One region of the Limnohabitans sp. INBF003 genome, then DNA from elsewhere that is predicted to be linked to it. Evidence: predicted binding sites of a transcription regulator. Region 1 holds the regulator's gene; each other region holds the start of a gene.
What was found. Region 1 encodes FNR, which switches genes on or off when oxygen is low (the NO sensors DNR and NnrR bind a similar motif). Its sites were predicted from a motif close to TTGATNNNNATCAA; they were not measured.
Positions count from the first base shown of each region.

Region 1 (4,936 bases):
TCAACCAACCAGGCCAGGTTAATGGACTCGTATTGCAGATGCCCCTGGCACATGAGCGCCATGATGACCGAGCGGCGAATCAGGTCGTCACGGGTCAAGGCCAAACCCCGAACGACAGGCAAATGCCCTTGGTCGAGCAGGTCGCAATACTCTGCCATGGTCTTGGCATTTTGGCTGTAGGTGGCACCCACTCGGCCAATGGAAGACACACCCAATGCGATCAAATCGCAATCCGCCTGCGTGCTGTAGCCTTGAAAATTGCGGTGCAAACGCCCTTGCCGCTTGGCCACCGCCAAGGCGTCATCCGGCAAAGCAAAGTGGTCCATGCCGACATACACATAACCGGCATCCACCAGGGCATCAAGCGAACGCGAGAGCATGGCCACCTTGTCGCCACCCGATGGCAGCTCTTGCGCGTGGATGCGCCGTTGGGGCTTGAAGCGCTCCGGCAAATGGGCATAGGCATACAAAGCAATGCGGTCCGGGCGCAAGGCATTGATTTGAGCCAAGGTGCGGTCAAACGATTCAGGGGTTTGCAGTGGCAGGCCATAAATCAAATCCACATTGACCGACTCGAAGCCCAAACGACGCGAAGCCTCGACCAGCTTGAAAACCTGCTCGGCGGGCTGAATCCGGTGAATCGCTTTTTGCACATGGGCGTCAAAGTCCTGCACGCCAAAGCTCAGCCGGTTGAAACCCAGTTCGGCCAAAACGGCCAAGCGGTTTTCGTCGACCGTGCGCGGGTCCACTTCGACCGAATATTCGCCCCCCGGCACAAATTCAAAATTTTCCCGCAGCATGGCCATGAGTTGACGCAATTCGTCGTCGCTCATGAAGGTCGGCGTACCGCCACCGAGGTGCAATTGGCTGACCGATTGACCCTGCCCCAAATGCCGGGTGTGCAGTTCGACTTCTTTGGTCAGATAGCGCAAATAGTCGGCGGCGCGCTCTTTGTGTTTGGTGATGATTTTGTTGCACGCACAGTAGTAGCAAAGCGATTCGCAAAACGGGATGTGAACATACAAAGACAAAGGCAACTGCTTGCCCACCAAGCCTGATTTGCGTTGCGTCAAGGCCTGCACATAGTCAGCCTCGCCGAAGGCTTCGACAAAACGATCCGCAGTCGGGTAAGAGGTATAGCGTGGCCCCGGCACATCGAAACGTGTCAGCAATTCGGGTGTGATGACGGACATGTGGCTGCCCCTTAATGAGAACGTGTTCATAACAAGCCATGCACTTTGCCTACTTACCGCCATATCGGTATTGACTCACATCAAATGCAATACTTGTTTTTGGTGATTTTTTACATAGACAGGGTATACCCGCAATTTATGTCGTTTTTTAGGTTTAAGCTCAAGGCTTGATCCAAGGCAAATCCATTGCTCAACCATGAGATGACCATGAATCCCCAAGCCATCAAAGTCGCCTGTTCCAACTGCAATCTGCGCGAGTTGTGCATGCCCATGGGCCTGACCGACCACGACCTAAACCGTCTGGACGATCTGGTGGCAGTGCGCCGCAAGATCAAACGCGGCGACACTTTGTTTACCAATGGTGAAAAGTTTTCCTCGCTGTACGCCATACGGACGGGCTTTTTCAAAACCTGTCTGGCCACAGAAGACGGTCGCGATCAGGTCACGGGCTTTCAGATGGCGGGCGAAATCATTGGTCTGGATGGCATCGTGAATGACCAGCACACTTGCGATGCCGTGGCATTGGAAGACGCCGAAGTCTGCGTGATGCCGTTTGACCGGATTGAAGAAATTTCGCGTGAAGTGACGGCTTTGCAGCACCATGTGCACAAGATCATGAGCCGGGAAATCGTGCGTGAACACGGTGTGATGCTGCTGTTGGGCAGCATGCGGGCCGAGGAGCGCCTGGCCGCATTTTTGTTGAACCTGGTGCAGCGCTTGCATGCACGGGGCTTCTCGCAGTCTGAATTGGTCTTGCGCATGACCCGTGAAGAAATCGGCAGTTACCTGGGTCTCAAACTCGAAACGGTGAGCCGGACGTTTTCAAAGTTCGTGGAAGACGGCATTGTTGAAGTCAAGCAACGGCACGTCCGCATTCTGGAAACAGAGGGCTTGCAGCGTTTGGTCAACAACCAGAATCACCACTGCCATTGAGGCGAAAAGCGGGTCAGCAGCAGCCGTCCGTTCGGGCGCAATCGCTTGGGCGCTGATCGCTGGGCACCGGGCAGCGGTTGACCTCAAAGGGCGACATCGACAACAGCGTGGTCAGTCCGCTGGACACCATGGTCAAGGCCCAAAAAGCGAAAAAAGCCACGGTATAGACCCCTTGCCTTGAGAGCACCAAGGGGTGGCCAAACCATTGCAAATCCTGCGGGTCGACCAATCCGAACACCAGCATTTCCAGCAAGCCCGCCACCAAAAAAGCGGGCCATGCAATCCACATCATTCGTTTTGCCAACATGCTGGTCTCCTGTGCCCTGTTCAGGGTTTGTTCTTTGAGTCGGTCGTGGGCAGTGTGCCTGTGGCCGCATGGTTGCGTGCTTGCATGGCTGGTGCCAGGCTGGCACGGTCATCCGTTGTGGCGCTGCTGTGCGTCTCGGCGTTGGATTGGGTCAAGACGGGGTCTTGTCCGTGAGCTGCCAGGTAAAAGGTGGTGAAGGATGCCAGCACCACAATCAATGGCCCGGAGATCACCAGCCAGACATGGCCGTACGACCACCAAGGACGCTTATCCAATGAGGAATTTGAGGTGTTTGACATGCTTAAGCCTTTGTAAAAATATCAGCGAGGCACCAGGAAGACAGATTTTTCCTGCAATTCAGACAGCACCTGGCCACCTTCTTGAACTGACTGGATCATGAACTCAATGGGATGTGAGCCTGCTGGGGCGGCCTCGTAAGGCAGCTGCAAACGAACAGACACCCAAAGCGCCTCAGTAGGCGCGACACGGACATGGCTGTCTGTTGTCAGCGTCAAATTGGGAAGACCTTTGACGGTCAGATGGAAATCAAGTGGCGTTTCGGCGGCGTTCATGATTTGCAGGCGGTACACGTTTTCAATATGTCCCCCGGCAACGATGCGTGCCAGCGAAGCGCGGTCGCGCACCACATCCACCTTGAAGGGTTTGCGCAAGCTCAGGCTGGTGAGCAGTGCGGCCACCACCACCAGCAAAATGCCGATGTACAGGATCACGCGGGGGCGGAACACATGGCGCAGGGTCTGCTGTTGGGTCCAGCCGTTTTTCATCGCGTGTTCGGTCGAATATTTGACCAAGCCACGTGGATACCCCACCTTGTCCATCACGGTGTCGCACACATCGGCGCAGGCACCGCAGCCAATGCATTCGTACTGCAGGCCCTTGCGGATGTCGATGCCGGTCGGGCACACCTGCACGCACAAGGTGCAATCGACGCAAGCGCCCAGGCCCAAAGCGACAGGATCGGCTTTTTTGGAGCGCGCACCCCGCGGTTCGCCGCGCTCGGCGTCGTAGGTGACGATCAGGGTGTCCTTGTCGAACATGGCACTCTGGAAGCGCGCATAAGGGCACATGTATTTGCAAACCTGCTCACGCATGAACCCGGCATTGCCATAAGTGGCAAAGGCATAAAAGAACACCCAGAACACTTCCCAGGAACCCATGTTGCCCAGGAAAAATTCCATGCCCAGTTCTTTGATGGGGGTGAAATACCCCACAAACGTGAAGCCGGTCCACATGGCGATGGCCAGCCAGACAATGTGTTTGTAGACCTTCTTGAACAGCTTTTCGAGCGACATCTTCTCGCCGTCCAGCCGCATGCGGGCACTGCGATCGCCTTCGATCTTGTGCTCGAACCACATGAAAATCTCGCTGTAGACCGTCTGCGGGCAGGCATAACCGCACCACAAACGCCCGGCCACGGCGGTGAAGAGGAACAGTGAAAATGCCGAGATCACGAGGATCGCGGTCAGGTAAATGAAGTCTTGCGGGTAAAGAACCAGGCCAAAAATGTAAAAACGGCGCGCACCCAAATCAAACAGCACGGCCTGACGCTGGCCCCATTCGAGCCAGGGCAAGCCATAAAAGACCAGCTGCGTCAGCACCACCATGAACCAGCGCCACTTGGCAAAAATGCCCTGCACGCTGCGTGGGTAAATCTTTTGCGTCGCCTCGTACAGCGACACCATCTTCACCTCATCCCCGGCACCGTGCGCATCTGTCACCGGGACAATGGGCACGATCTTGCGGGGCGGATTTTCCTGGGAGTTCAAAACGGAGACCTTTAAAAGCACAGGACACCCGCTCGGGGTGTCCTGATGTCACTGACTTGACGTTGGCGATGCCTTATTTGCTGGCTGCAGCTGTCTTGTTGGACAAGCCCCAGACATAAGAGGCCAACACATGGATCTGGCCTTCGGTCAGCTTGGCCGCTTGCGCAGGCATCTGGTTGACCTTGCCGTTGTTGATCATGTTGACGATGGCGTTTTCGCCCCAGCCGTGCAACCAGATGTCATCCGTCAGGTTGGGCGCACCCAGTGCCTGGTTGCCTTTGCCGTCCATGCCGTGGCAGGCGGCGCAGGCACCGAACTTGGACTTGCCCAGCGAGGCACGCAGCGAGTCATGCGGGCTGCCCGACAGGCTCAGCACATAGTGGGCCACATTGCGCACATCTTCGGGCGAACCCACGGCAGCAGCCATGGGGGGCATTTGGCCAATGCGGCCTTGGACCAAGGTTTCCTTGATCTTGTCGGGCGTGCCGCCATGCAGCCAGTCGCCGTCGGTCAGGTTGGGGAAACCCTTGCTGCCACGGGCATCCGAGCCGTGGCACTGGGCGCAGTTGTTCATGAACAAACGGTCACCAATGGCCATGGCCTGCGGGTCTTTGGACACTTCTTCAGGCGGCATGCCCGAGAACTTGGCGTACAAAGGGGCCACTTCGGCATTGGCTTTGGCCACCTCGGCGTCGTACTGACCGGCCGATGTCCAG
Region 1 covers NZ_AP029222.1:1,544,254-1,549,189, reverse strand. Annotated here, with positions in the region: gene hemN (oxygen-independent coproporphyrinogen III oxidase) at 1-1,193, opposite strand, end outside; gene fnr (fumarate/nitrate reduction transcriptional regulator Fnr) at 1,401-2,126, shown strand; gene ACZ5VE_RS07070 (hypothetical protein) at 2,140-2,433, opposite strand; gene ACZ5VE_RS07065 (nitrogen fixation protein FixH) at 2,454-2,708, opposite strand; gene ccoG (cytochrome c oxidase accessory protein CcoG) at 2,754-4,220, opposite strand; gene ccoP (cytochrome-c oxidase, cbb3-type subunit III) at 4,294-4,936, opposite strand, start outside.

Region 2 (4,936 bases), 1.6 Mb from region 1:
GTTTCATCTTGTGCTGTATTGCGCGCAAGGAACTTTGGCATGAGCGCCATGGCCTCATGAAAGCGGCTTGGCAATACCTGGTGCTGGGCGCATTGGGCATGCTGATTTGCGGTGCCTGGGTTTACCAAGGCGCGCAGACCACGCCCGCCATGAACATTGCGCTGATTTACGCCGCCTCACCGGTGCTGATTGCGCTGGGTGCGGTGCTTTGGCTGGGCGAGCGGTTTTCCGGACGCCAGGCCTTGGGTGTGCTCATCGCTTTGTCGGGCGTGTTCCATGTGGTGGTCAAGGGTCAATGGGGCGCACTGGGTCAGGTGCAATGGGTGGCCGGAGACGGCTGGATCGTGCTGGCCATGGTGGCTTGGGCGGGGTACGCCTTGCTGCAAAAAAAATGGGCCAGCCCATTGAGTGCCACGGCACGGCTGGCAGCCATCTGCGTGGGCGGTGTGCTGGTGCTCCTGCCTTTTGCAGCATGGGAATACAGGCAAGCGGACATCCCGCCCTGGAGCCTGCACGCCACCTGGCTGGTGCTGAGTGCGGGTTTGGTGCCCGGCATTGGCGCTTATGGGGCTTATGGCTTTTGCCAGAAGGTGCTCGGGGCCAGCCGCGTGGCCGCCAGCCTTTACATGGGGCCCTTGTATGGCGGCCTGACGGCTTGGCTGGTGCTGGGTGAGTCTTTGGGCTGGCACCATGTGATGGGCGCCATGCTGATCTTGCCGGGCATTTACCTGGCTTCGCGCAAAACAACACCCACACCCGAACCCTGAGTTTCGCCCCCGCCAAACAAAAGGCCTCCCGAAGGAGGCCTTGTGGTTCAAAGGCGCGAGGCCCCCGCCTATGCGATGTGATCAGATGTAGTACATGCGACTTTGCAGCATGCGAGCGGTGCGGCGGGTCATCAGCGTGGTGATGTCATTGGCCGGCTGTGTTTCGTTGCCAGCGCGGTCGATGGCCGTTTGCAAGTCGCTCATCAAGCGGCTGTCGGTTTGGGCCATGGCCCAAAGGCGCTCGTCGGCACGGCGGCGCGCCACATGGGCAGACCAGGCATCCAGGCCACCCATCAGGTTTTGGGCCAGTACGCGGGTCACGCCGCGCAGCACGCCGATGGCCACAGCGGCCACGGCCCACAAGGCCAGCCAAGCGGCCACAACGTGCGTTTCGGCCCAGCTGTCGATCATTTGGTCGGTGACGACCACCAGCGCCGCCACACCTGCGGCCAGCATGAGTGTGGCCAAAGTTTTGATGGACGTGGCAGGGGCTGCTGCTGCAGCGGTGTGGGGCATTTGGCCCAGAATGGATTTGGTAGCGGTGTTCATTTTGTGTTCCCTTGATTCGATTTTGTTCAATTTGGCAATCCAAATCATCAAAACCATGTCTGGATCATAGGGTTTTTACTGATGAGATTCAACTTTATATTCATGATGTTTATCATTCACAATGGTGATATACATGGAATGTCAGCATGAATCCCGCCATCCCCGCCTCTTTTCGCACGCTGGACTTGAACCTGCTTCGGGTTTTTGACGAAGTCATGGCCGAGCGCAGCCTGACCCGGGCCGCGCACAACCTGTCGCTCACCCAACCTGCGGTCAGCAACGCCCTGCGCCGCTTGCGAGATGCCCTGGACGATGAGCTGGTGCGCCGCCATGGGCACGGCATTGAGCCCACGCCGCGTGCACTGGCCCTGTGGCCCAGCGTGCGCGAAGCACTGCGCCAGCTGCAAGAAGCCATCGTGCCCAGCCCTTTTGTGCCCCATGAAGCCACCAGCACCTTTGTGCTGGCCATGGCCGATGCCACCGCTGCCGAGTTGATGGGCGGACTGGCCCGGCAACTACAAACCGAAGCACCCGGCGTTTCTCTGCGCGTGGTGCCGCTGACCACCCGCGACCCACGCAATCTGCTGAGCGATGGCACCGCCGCCATGGCGCTGGGCTACTTTCCGGCGGTGTTGACCGACTTGACGGGCCGCGCGCAAGCGGGCGAAGCCGTGTCTTTCGAGCACCAACGCCTGTACGCCGGTGAATACGTCTGCGTGATGCGGCAAGGCCACCCCTTGGCCAAGCAGCCCATGACCCTGGACGCCTATTGCGCAGCCCGCCACCTGCTGGTGAGCTTTTCCGGACGTCCTTACGGCTTTGTCGATGAGGCGCTGGCCTCCATCGGGCGGCAACGGCGCATTGTGCTCACGGTGAACCAGTTCTTCACCGCAGGCCAAGTGGTGGTCAACTCCGACCTGCTCACGGTGTTGCCGCGCCACTTTGTGCCCACCACGGGCATGACAGACCAGTTGGTGCTGCACGACTTGCCCCTGGATGTGCCACCGGTGCACGTCGAAGCCTTGTGGCATCGGCGCTCGCAACACGACAGTGCACACCAGTGGCTGCGTAGCCAGTTGCTGCAAGTGGCCCAAGCCGCCTTTGCCAACGAGGGCGCGGCATGAACATCCAGCTGCTCTCAGACCTGCACCTGGAAGCCAACCCCGGCTTTGTGCCCAGCCCCACACCGGGTGCTGACCTGTTGGTGCTGGCGGGCGACATCGGCTCTTACCAAGCGAACTCGGCGCTCACCGCCGCAGGCGATGCCGACTTTGGCCTGAAGCGTTTTTCGCCGCTGCACGGCTGGCCCACGCCCGTGCTGTTTGTGCCCGGCAACCACGAGTACGACGGCCTGGACTTTGACGAGGGCCACACGCGCCTGCAAGAGACCTGCACCCGGCTGGGCATCACCTGGCTGGAGCGCGAAGTCCTGACTTTGCAAGGCGTGCGTTTTGTCGGCACCACCTTGTGGACCGACTTTGACGCCCTGGGGCCGCTGGCCGGGCAAACGCTGCCCGACCCGACATCGGCCAAATTTCCGGCGCACTTCAACCACCCCAACAGCCAGTTCACGCGCCAGCTCAAGGCACGCGACAAGGCTTTTCGGGCGGCCAACTACTACCTGCGCAAAACCGGCACCACCCGGCAAGGTGAACCCTGGCTCGCCGAGCCCGTGCGCGAACAGGGTCTGCTGTGCCAGGAATGGCTGAGCCAGGCGCTCCACTCGCCGCACAACGGCCCCACCGTGGTGGTGACGCACTTTGCCCCCAGCCTGCGCAGCGCCGACCCGCGCTATGGCCAGGTACCGGGCACCGCCGGTTTTTGCAATGCCCTCGACCACTTGCTACCGCACGCGCAACTGTGGCTGCACGGCCACCTGCATTGCCCGGTGGACTACACGCACAACGGCTGCCGCGTGGTGGCCAACCCGCTGGGTTACGCGCACAAAGGAGAACAACTTCTGTTCAATGCCCAACGGATACTGCACCTGCAACACTGAGATCGCCCAAGAAGTTTCCGCGCTCATTCCCTCGATTTCATGACCTGAGTCAAAAACGGTATTCAAGAGTTGATTACATTCAAAACTTGTTTGAACTCATTGAGGAGCACACCATGAAAATCTTGTTGGCCGTTGACGGCAGCGACTACACCAAAAAAATGCTGGCTTATCTGACCACTCACGACGAGTTGTTCAGTGCCAACAACAGCTACACCCTGCTCACGGTGCAGCCTCAATTGCCGCCCCGCGCTCGCGCTGTGGTGGGCAAAGAAGCGGTGGAGACCTTCCACCGCGAAGAGTCAGAAAAAGTACTCGGCCCGGTCACCAAATTCTTGCTGCGCCATGGCATCGATGCCAAAACCGTGTCCAAAGTGGGTCACGCGGGCGAGACCATCTCCAAGACGGCCGACAGCGGCAAATTTGACTTGGTGGTGATGGGTTCACACGGCCACGGCACATTGGGCAATTTGGTCATGGGCTCGGTGGCCACCCAGGTGCTGGCGCACTGCAAAGTGCCTGTGCTGCTGGTGCGCTGAGCATTGGGGTATCAGCCCGGCCCTTAGCCAGCATTCGCGAGCGGGGGCTCGCTCCCACTCCAGACCGCGTCAGCGGGCGCTCAGACCGTCGAAACAGGTGCTCATCACCAGATCGAGGATTTGCTCATCGGTGTGCTGCTCGCCCATTTTGAGGAACTCCAGCACCGGGTCGCAGGCGCGCGCAAACAGGGTGTAGAGCACCGCCACAGCGGGCAAGGTCGGGTTGATCCTGCCTTGGGCCTGGGCTTCTTCGATCCAGCCGCCCAAGGCATCGCTGACTTCCATCAGGCCATCCATGTAGTCCTTGTTGGCCATCAAGGTGGCGCGCAGGCTGGAGTTCTGGCTGGGCAAGGAGGGCATCAGGCCCTGCAGCTTGAGGGTCATGGTCCAGCGCGTCACGGCCTTGAGTTTGTCGATGGGGGCCTGTTCGGCTGGCAAGGACTGGATGAAGTCTTGCGCCTTGCGCATGGCGGCCACCATCGCGGCACAAGCGAGTTCTTCTTTGCTGGTGAAGTGCTTGTACAGGCTGGCCTTGGCAATGCCCACTTCGGCGGCCACTTCGTCCACCGTCATCGCGTCAAAGCCTTTTTCGGCCAGAAAACGGTTCACCGACTGGATGATCGCCGTCTCTCGCGCCGCCAACATCTGGATCTTGAAAGACTTCTTCGGCGGTTTCTGGGTGTCGGTGTTCATGGCTGAATTCTAGCTCCGCAGATCAAAAAAAGACCGCTGAGTCGCGCCCAAGCCGAACCGATTCAAAATTCACCCGTCTTTGTGCACCCCAGCCACGCCGGAACGGATGCCCAGTTTGGCCTGCGCCCTGAACACGCCATCGGCCTGGGCCGGATTGGCCGTGGTCCTGAATTCAGCGCTGATGCCTTCGGGCCTCACCTCCAGCAGGGTGTAGCCGCGCTCGTCTGAGCGGGCGTGCACGATGTCCGGGTTGCTGTCACGGATTTGGGCGAGCAACTTTTCACCCAAGCCCCGTGACGTGATGGACGTGGTCACGATTTCGCTGGCCACCACGGGCGAGCGCTCGTCATTGGGCTGCACACGCAACTGGGCCGCCACATTCATGTGCACAT
Region 2 covers NZ_AP029222.1:3,148,211-3,153,146, forward strand. Annotated here, with positions in the region: gene ACZ5VE_RS14725 (DMT family transporter) at 1-767, shown strand, start outside; gene ACZ5VE_RS14730 (hypothetical protein) at 849-1,316, opposite strand; gene ACZ5VE_RS14735 (LysR family transcriptional regulator) at 1,463-2,440, shown strand; gene ACZ5VE_RS14740 (metallophosphoesterase) at 2,437-3,315, shown strand; gene ACZ5VE_RS14745 (universal stress protein) at 3,429-3,851, shown strand; gene ACZ5VE_RS14750 (TetR/AcrR family transcriptional regulator) at 3,921-4,544, opposite strand; gene ACZ5VE_RS14755 (alkaline phosphatase D family protein) at 4,614-4,936, opposite strand, start outside.
Region 2: ACZ5VE_RS14745 (universal stress protein) is a predicted target of FNR. The motif match lies at 3,355-3,368, and genes of this name have one in related genera.

Region 3 (4,936 bases), 770 kb from region 1:
GGCCCAGGCCATCCGGGCCGCCAGAGCCAACTGAGGCGTGTTTGAACACCGAGTCGCGGTAGCTGAAGCCGCACTGCGCCGCATTCAGGCTGAACAGCTCGCCCGTGAACATGTCCATGGCGTCGAGCGAGTCAAAGCGGTCTTGCAGCTCCACCCCATAGGCCCCAATGTTTTGCACGGGCGATGCGCCCACGGTGCCAGGGATCAGGGCCATGTTTTCGAGGCCCGGGTAGCCGTGGTCGAGTGACCAGGCCACCAGGTCGTGCCAATCCACGCCAGCGCCGGCTTCAACGATCCAGTGTTTGTCGGTCTCGGATGCGAGGCGCAAGCCGGGCACCTCGACCTTGAGCACCAGCGCCTTGACGTCGCCCGTCAAAACAATGTTGCTGCCGCCGCCCAGCACTTGGCGGGGCAAGGTGGCCAGTTGGGGGTCGGCCAGCACGGCCAACAGGTCGGCTTCGGAGCGTACCCGCACCAAAGCCTGGGCCTTGGCGGCGATGCCGAACGTGTTGTACGGCTGCAGGGGGACATTTTTCTCCAGGTTCATGGGAGAATTGTCGCATTCTCAACCTCGGATTTTTTCTGCTATGCCCTCGTTTGATACCGTTTGCGAACCCAATATGGTCGAAGTGCGCAACGCCGTTGACACTTCTGCCAAAGAAATCGGCACCCGCTTTGACTTCAAAGGCACGTCTGCCAACATCGAACTCAAGGACAAAGAGATCACGATGTTCGGCGATGCCGAGTTTCAGCTCACCCAAGTCGAAGACATCTTGCGCAACAAGCTGACCAAGCGCAACGTGGATGTGCGCTTTCTGGACATTGGCAAAGTCGAGAAAATCGGCGGCGACAAGGTCAAACAGGTCATCAAGGTGAAAAACGGCATTGAGACCGAAGACGCCAAGAAGATCACCCGCCTGATCAAAGACAGCAAGATCAAGGTGCAGGCGTCCATCCAGGGCGATGCGGTGCGCGTGACCGGCACCAAGCGCGATGACCTGCAGGCCGCCATGGCCCTGCTGCGCAAGGACATGACCGAGCTGCCGCTGTCGTTCGACAACTTCCGCGACTGACCCCAACCGCCCCCATCCGCCCCTAGGCGGCTCAGGGCGGGGTTAGCTGACCCGGCTCCGGGTCGTCCAGAAAACTGCCTGCACGCAAGGTGATGACCAAGGTGTCGCGCCAACCGCCTTCTTGCTCGGGCTGAATGGGCGTGGTTTCGTGAATCACCCGGCTGTCGTCCAGCAGCAGCAATGACCAAGGCTCAGTCAATGTGAAGCGCTGGCCACGCGGGCTGTCCATGTCAAACACCCGGGTTTCGCCGCCTTTGATGCCGTGGCGGCCCACCAAAAACACCGCCACCCAGTTCACGCCATCACGGTGCGCGCCCTCGGGTGTGGGGCGGCCAATGCCGTCGGTGGTGTCGATACGAAACTGGTGTGCCTCGGTGAACCAGGTCTGATCGCCCTGCGCGGCAGAGGCCACACGGGCCAGCCATTGCAGTAGAGCTGGCCAGGCCGCTTGTTGCACCACCTCGGCGGCCATGGGGTCAAACCAGCGCTGCATCCCGCCATGCAAGGCGTTGTACGACACGGGCTGCCAATGCGCGCGGTGCGGCATGCCCACAGTCTTGTCGGCTGTGACCTCAAAACTGGCGTGGCGGCGACGACGGTAGCGCCCACCGTCTTTGAGGTATTGGTCGGGCGGCAAATCGCTCCAGCTGGCCTCCAGTGCTTGCAAGGCCTCGATCTGGACACCTGCCAAAGCGCAAACACTGGCCGCCCCGAGCACCGCAAACCCTTGGGTTGCCAAGGTGGCGTTGAGCTGATCGGGGGCGGTCAAAGGGGGCTGCAGCGTTTGTTGGGGCATGAAAACGTCCGAGAAATCAGGCAAAGAACGCAAGCATAACGCCCTGTGGGAACCGTTGGCGCACAGGCCTATCCGGTGGCCCTGTTTCGAGCCGGTAGCTGACGTGGATCAAGCCCCACAAGGCCTCAGGAACTTAAGCTGTTCCCAACCCAGCCATCAGGCTTGCCAAGGAAAAAATGACCCGACTGCAATGGACAGAGGCCCTGTCGCTGGACTTGCCCGGCATGGACGATGCGCACCGAACGTTCGTCGACAAGCTGGACTTGGCGCACGAAGCAACGGACGCGACGGTTTTGGGGCTTTGGCGCGATTTGGTTGCGCACACCGCCACGGTCTTTGAACGAGAAGACCAGTGGATGCTCGCCACCCGGTTTTCATCCACGCACATCCACACCACACAGCACAAGGTGGTGCTGCAAGTGATGCGCGAGGGTTTGAACGCAGGTGAATCGGGTGACTTGGCGTTGATCCGGAAGATGGCCGATGAACTGGGGCAGTGGTTTGCCAACCACGCCCAGTCAATGGATGCCGCGCTGGCCCTGCACTTGCGCAAAACAGGTTATGACCCGGCCACGGGCGTGCTCAGCCTGCCCGACGACGTGGCCCTTCATACATAAGTCAGGCATAAGCCAAGTCTCAGCTCAGGCGTAGCGCTGGCTGGCCAGCTTGGCCCCTTCGGCCAGGGCTTTGAGTTTGGCCTCGGCCACAGCACGGCTCATGGGGGCAAGGCCGCAGTTGGTGCAGGCGATCAGGCGGTTCTTGGGCACGAACTGCAAGGCGCGGCCAATGGTGTCAGCGATTTCTTCGGGCGTTTCGATGGCCGGGTTGGCCACGTCGATCACGCCGACCATCACGTCCTTGCCTTCCAGCAACTTCATCATCTCCATCGGCACATGCGAGTGCATGCACTCCAGGCTCACTTGCTGGATGCTGCTCTTGGCCAAAGCCGGGAACACTTTTTCGTACTGGCGCCACTCGTGGCCCAGGGTCTCTTTCCATTTGTTGTTGGCCTCAATGCCGTAGCCATAGCAAATGTGGACCGCCGTGGTGCAGGTCAGGCCGCGCGCAGCCACCTCCAGCGCCTTGACGCCCCAATCGGCAGCCTCGTCCATGTAAACGTTGAAGGCCGGTTCGTCGAACTGGATGATGTCCACGCCGTCAGCTTGCAACGCCAGCGCTTCCTGGTTAAGCAGCTCGGCAAAGGCCATGGCCATCTTGACCTTGTCGCCATAAAAGCGGTCGGCCACGGTGTCCACGATCGTCATCGGGCCGGGCAAGGTGAATTTGAGTTTCTTTTTGGTGTGGGCGCGGGCCAGCTGGGCCTCGAAGGCGTGCACACGGCCTTTCAGGCGCAGCGGTGCGATGACTTGCGGCACCTGCGCGTCGTAGCGGTTGTTGCGGATGCCCATGGTGACTTTGTTCACAAAGTCGATGCCCTCGACCTGCTCGACAAAGCCGTGCACAAAGTGCTGACGCGCCTGCTCGCCGTCGCCGATCACATCCAGCCCAGCGTCTTCCTGCGCCTTGATCCACAACAGCGTGGCGTCGGCCTTGGCTTGCTGAAGCTCGGGGCCTTGGGTGGTCCACTGAGGCCAGAGTTTTTCGGTCTCGGCCAGCCAGGCGGGTTTGGGCAAGCTGCCAGCGATCGCGGTGGTGAACATGTCAAAAATCCTTGGGGTTAAAAATCAAAGCGCTAAGTTTGCCGTCAATGCAAATTCTTGGGCGAGCAGCTCGTAAGAACGCATTTGGGCTGCAGGGTCATGCGTCCAGGTGATGACCACCAGTTCATCGACCTCCAGCCGCGCCGCCAATTGGCGCAGCTTTCGGCCCACCGTGGCGGCAGAACCGATCAAGGCCGACTCGCGCAGGCGCTCGAGTGCGAACTGCTCGGCCGGGCTGTAATCGCGCGCCGCGTCTTCGGGCGGCAAGAGCGCACCAATGCGGCCCAGGTTGCGGTCCATCTTCCAGCGGGCGCGGCTTTCAAACAGGCGCAGGGCCTCTTCGTCGGTGTCGGCGGCCAAAGCCCAGACGCACAAAGCGGCGGAGGGTTTGGAAAGGCCCGCGCTGGGGCGGAAGGTTTCGCGGTAAATCTGCAACGCTTCGTCAGCGCCCTGCCCGTCGGTGATGAAATAGGCAAAGGCATACGGCAGCCCCAAGTGCGCCGCCAGCTGGGCGCCGTAGTCCGAGCTGCCCAGCATCCACACCGTGGGCGCGGTGCCCGACTGCGGGTAGGCGTAGACGTTGTGCCCGGGGTGGCTGGGTGGCAGGTTCTGCCCGTTCACCCAGGCTTGCAATTCCATCACCTGCTGCGGGAACCGCTCTGAGGCATTGCGGTCCGGGTTGAGCAGCTGCGCGGTGCGCCCGTCGCTGCCGGGCGCGCGGCCCACACCCAGGTCGATGCGCCCGGGTGCCAGCGCATCCAGCACGCGAAACTGTTCAGCCACCTTGAGCGCCGAATAGTGCGGCAGCATCACGCCCGCACTGCCGATGCGGATGCGCTGGGTGCGGGCGGCGATGGCGGCCATCAACACCTCGGGGGCCGACCCCACGATGCTCGGGTGGCTGTGGTGCTCGCTCACCCAAAAGCGGTGGTAGCCCCAAGCCTCGGCCTGTTGGGCCAGCGCCAGTGTCTGGCGGATCGTCTCGTCTTGCCCGCGCCCGGCGGCGGCGGCCGATTGGTCAAGGATGGAAAGTTTCAGGCTCATTAGGGTTGGGATTTGGTGTCCAAGGCGGCCATTTCGGCCTCTTGCAGTGCCCGCCACATCACCTTGCCGCTGCCGCTTTTGGGCAAAGCATCGACAAAACTCACGGCGCGGGGCATTTTGTAAACCGCCATGTTCTCACGGCACCAGTCGATGATGTCTTGCTCAGTCACTTTGCCCTTGTGGTCTTGCCGCAAAACCACGACCGCCTTGACCGATTCGCCCCGGTAAGCGTCGCGTGTGGCGATGATGCAGGCCTCCTGAATCGCCGGGTGGCGGAACATCAAAGCCTCCACCTCGGCCGGCCAAACTTTGAAGCCGCTGGCGTTGATCATGCGTTTGAGGCGGTCGGTCATGAAGAAGTA
Region 3 covers NZ_AP029222.1:772,165-777,100, reverse strand. Annotated here, with positions in the region: gene murB (UDP-N-acetylmuramate dehydrogenase) at 1-547, opposite strand, end outside; gene ACZ5VE_RS03695 (YajQ family cyclic di-GMP-binding protein) at 588-1,073, shown strand; gene ACZ5VE_RS03690 (2OG-Fe dioxygenase family protein) at 1,105-1,869, opposite strand; gene ACZ5VE_RS03685 (hemerythrin domain-containing protein) at 2,046-2,486, shown strand; gene ACZ5VE_RS03680 (methionine synthase) at 2,511-3,530, opposite strand; gene ACZ5VE_RS03675 (LLM class flavin-dependent oxidoreductase) at 3,555-4,574, opposite strand; gene ACZ5VE_RS03670 (long-chain fatty acid--CoA ligase) at 4,574-4,936, opposite strand, start outside.
Region 3: ACZ5VE_RS03685 (hemerythrin domain-containing protein) is a predicted target of FNR. The motif match lies at 1,968-1,981, and genes of this name have one in related genera.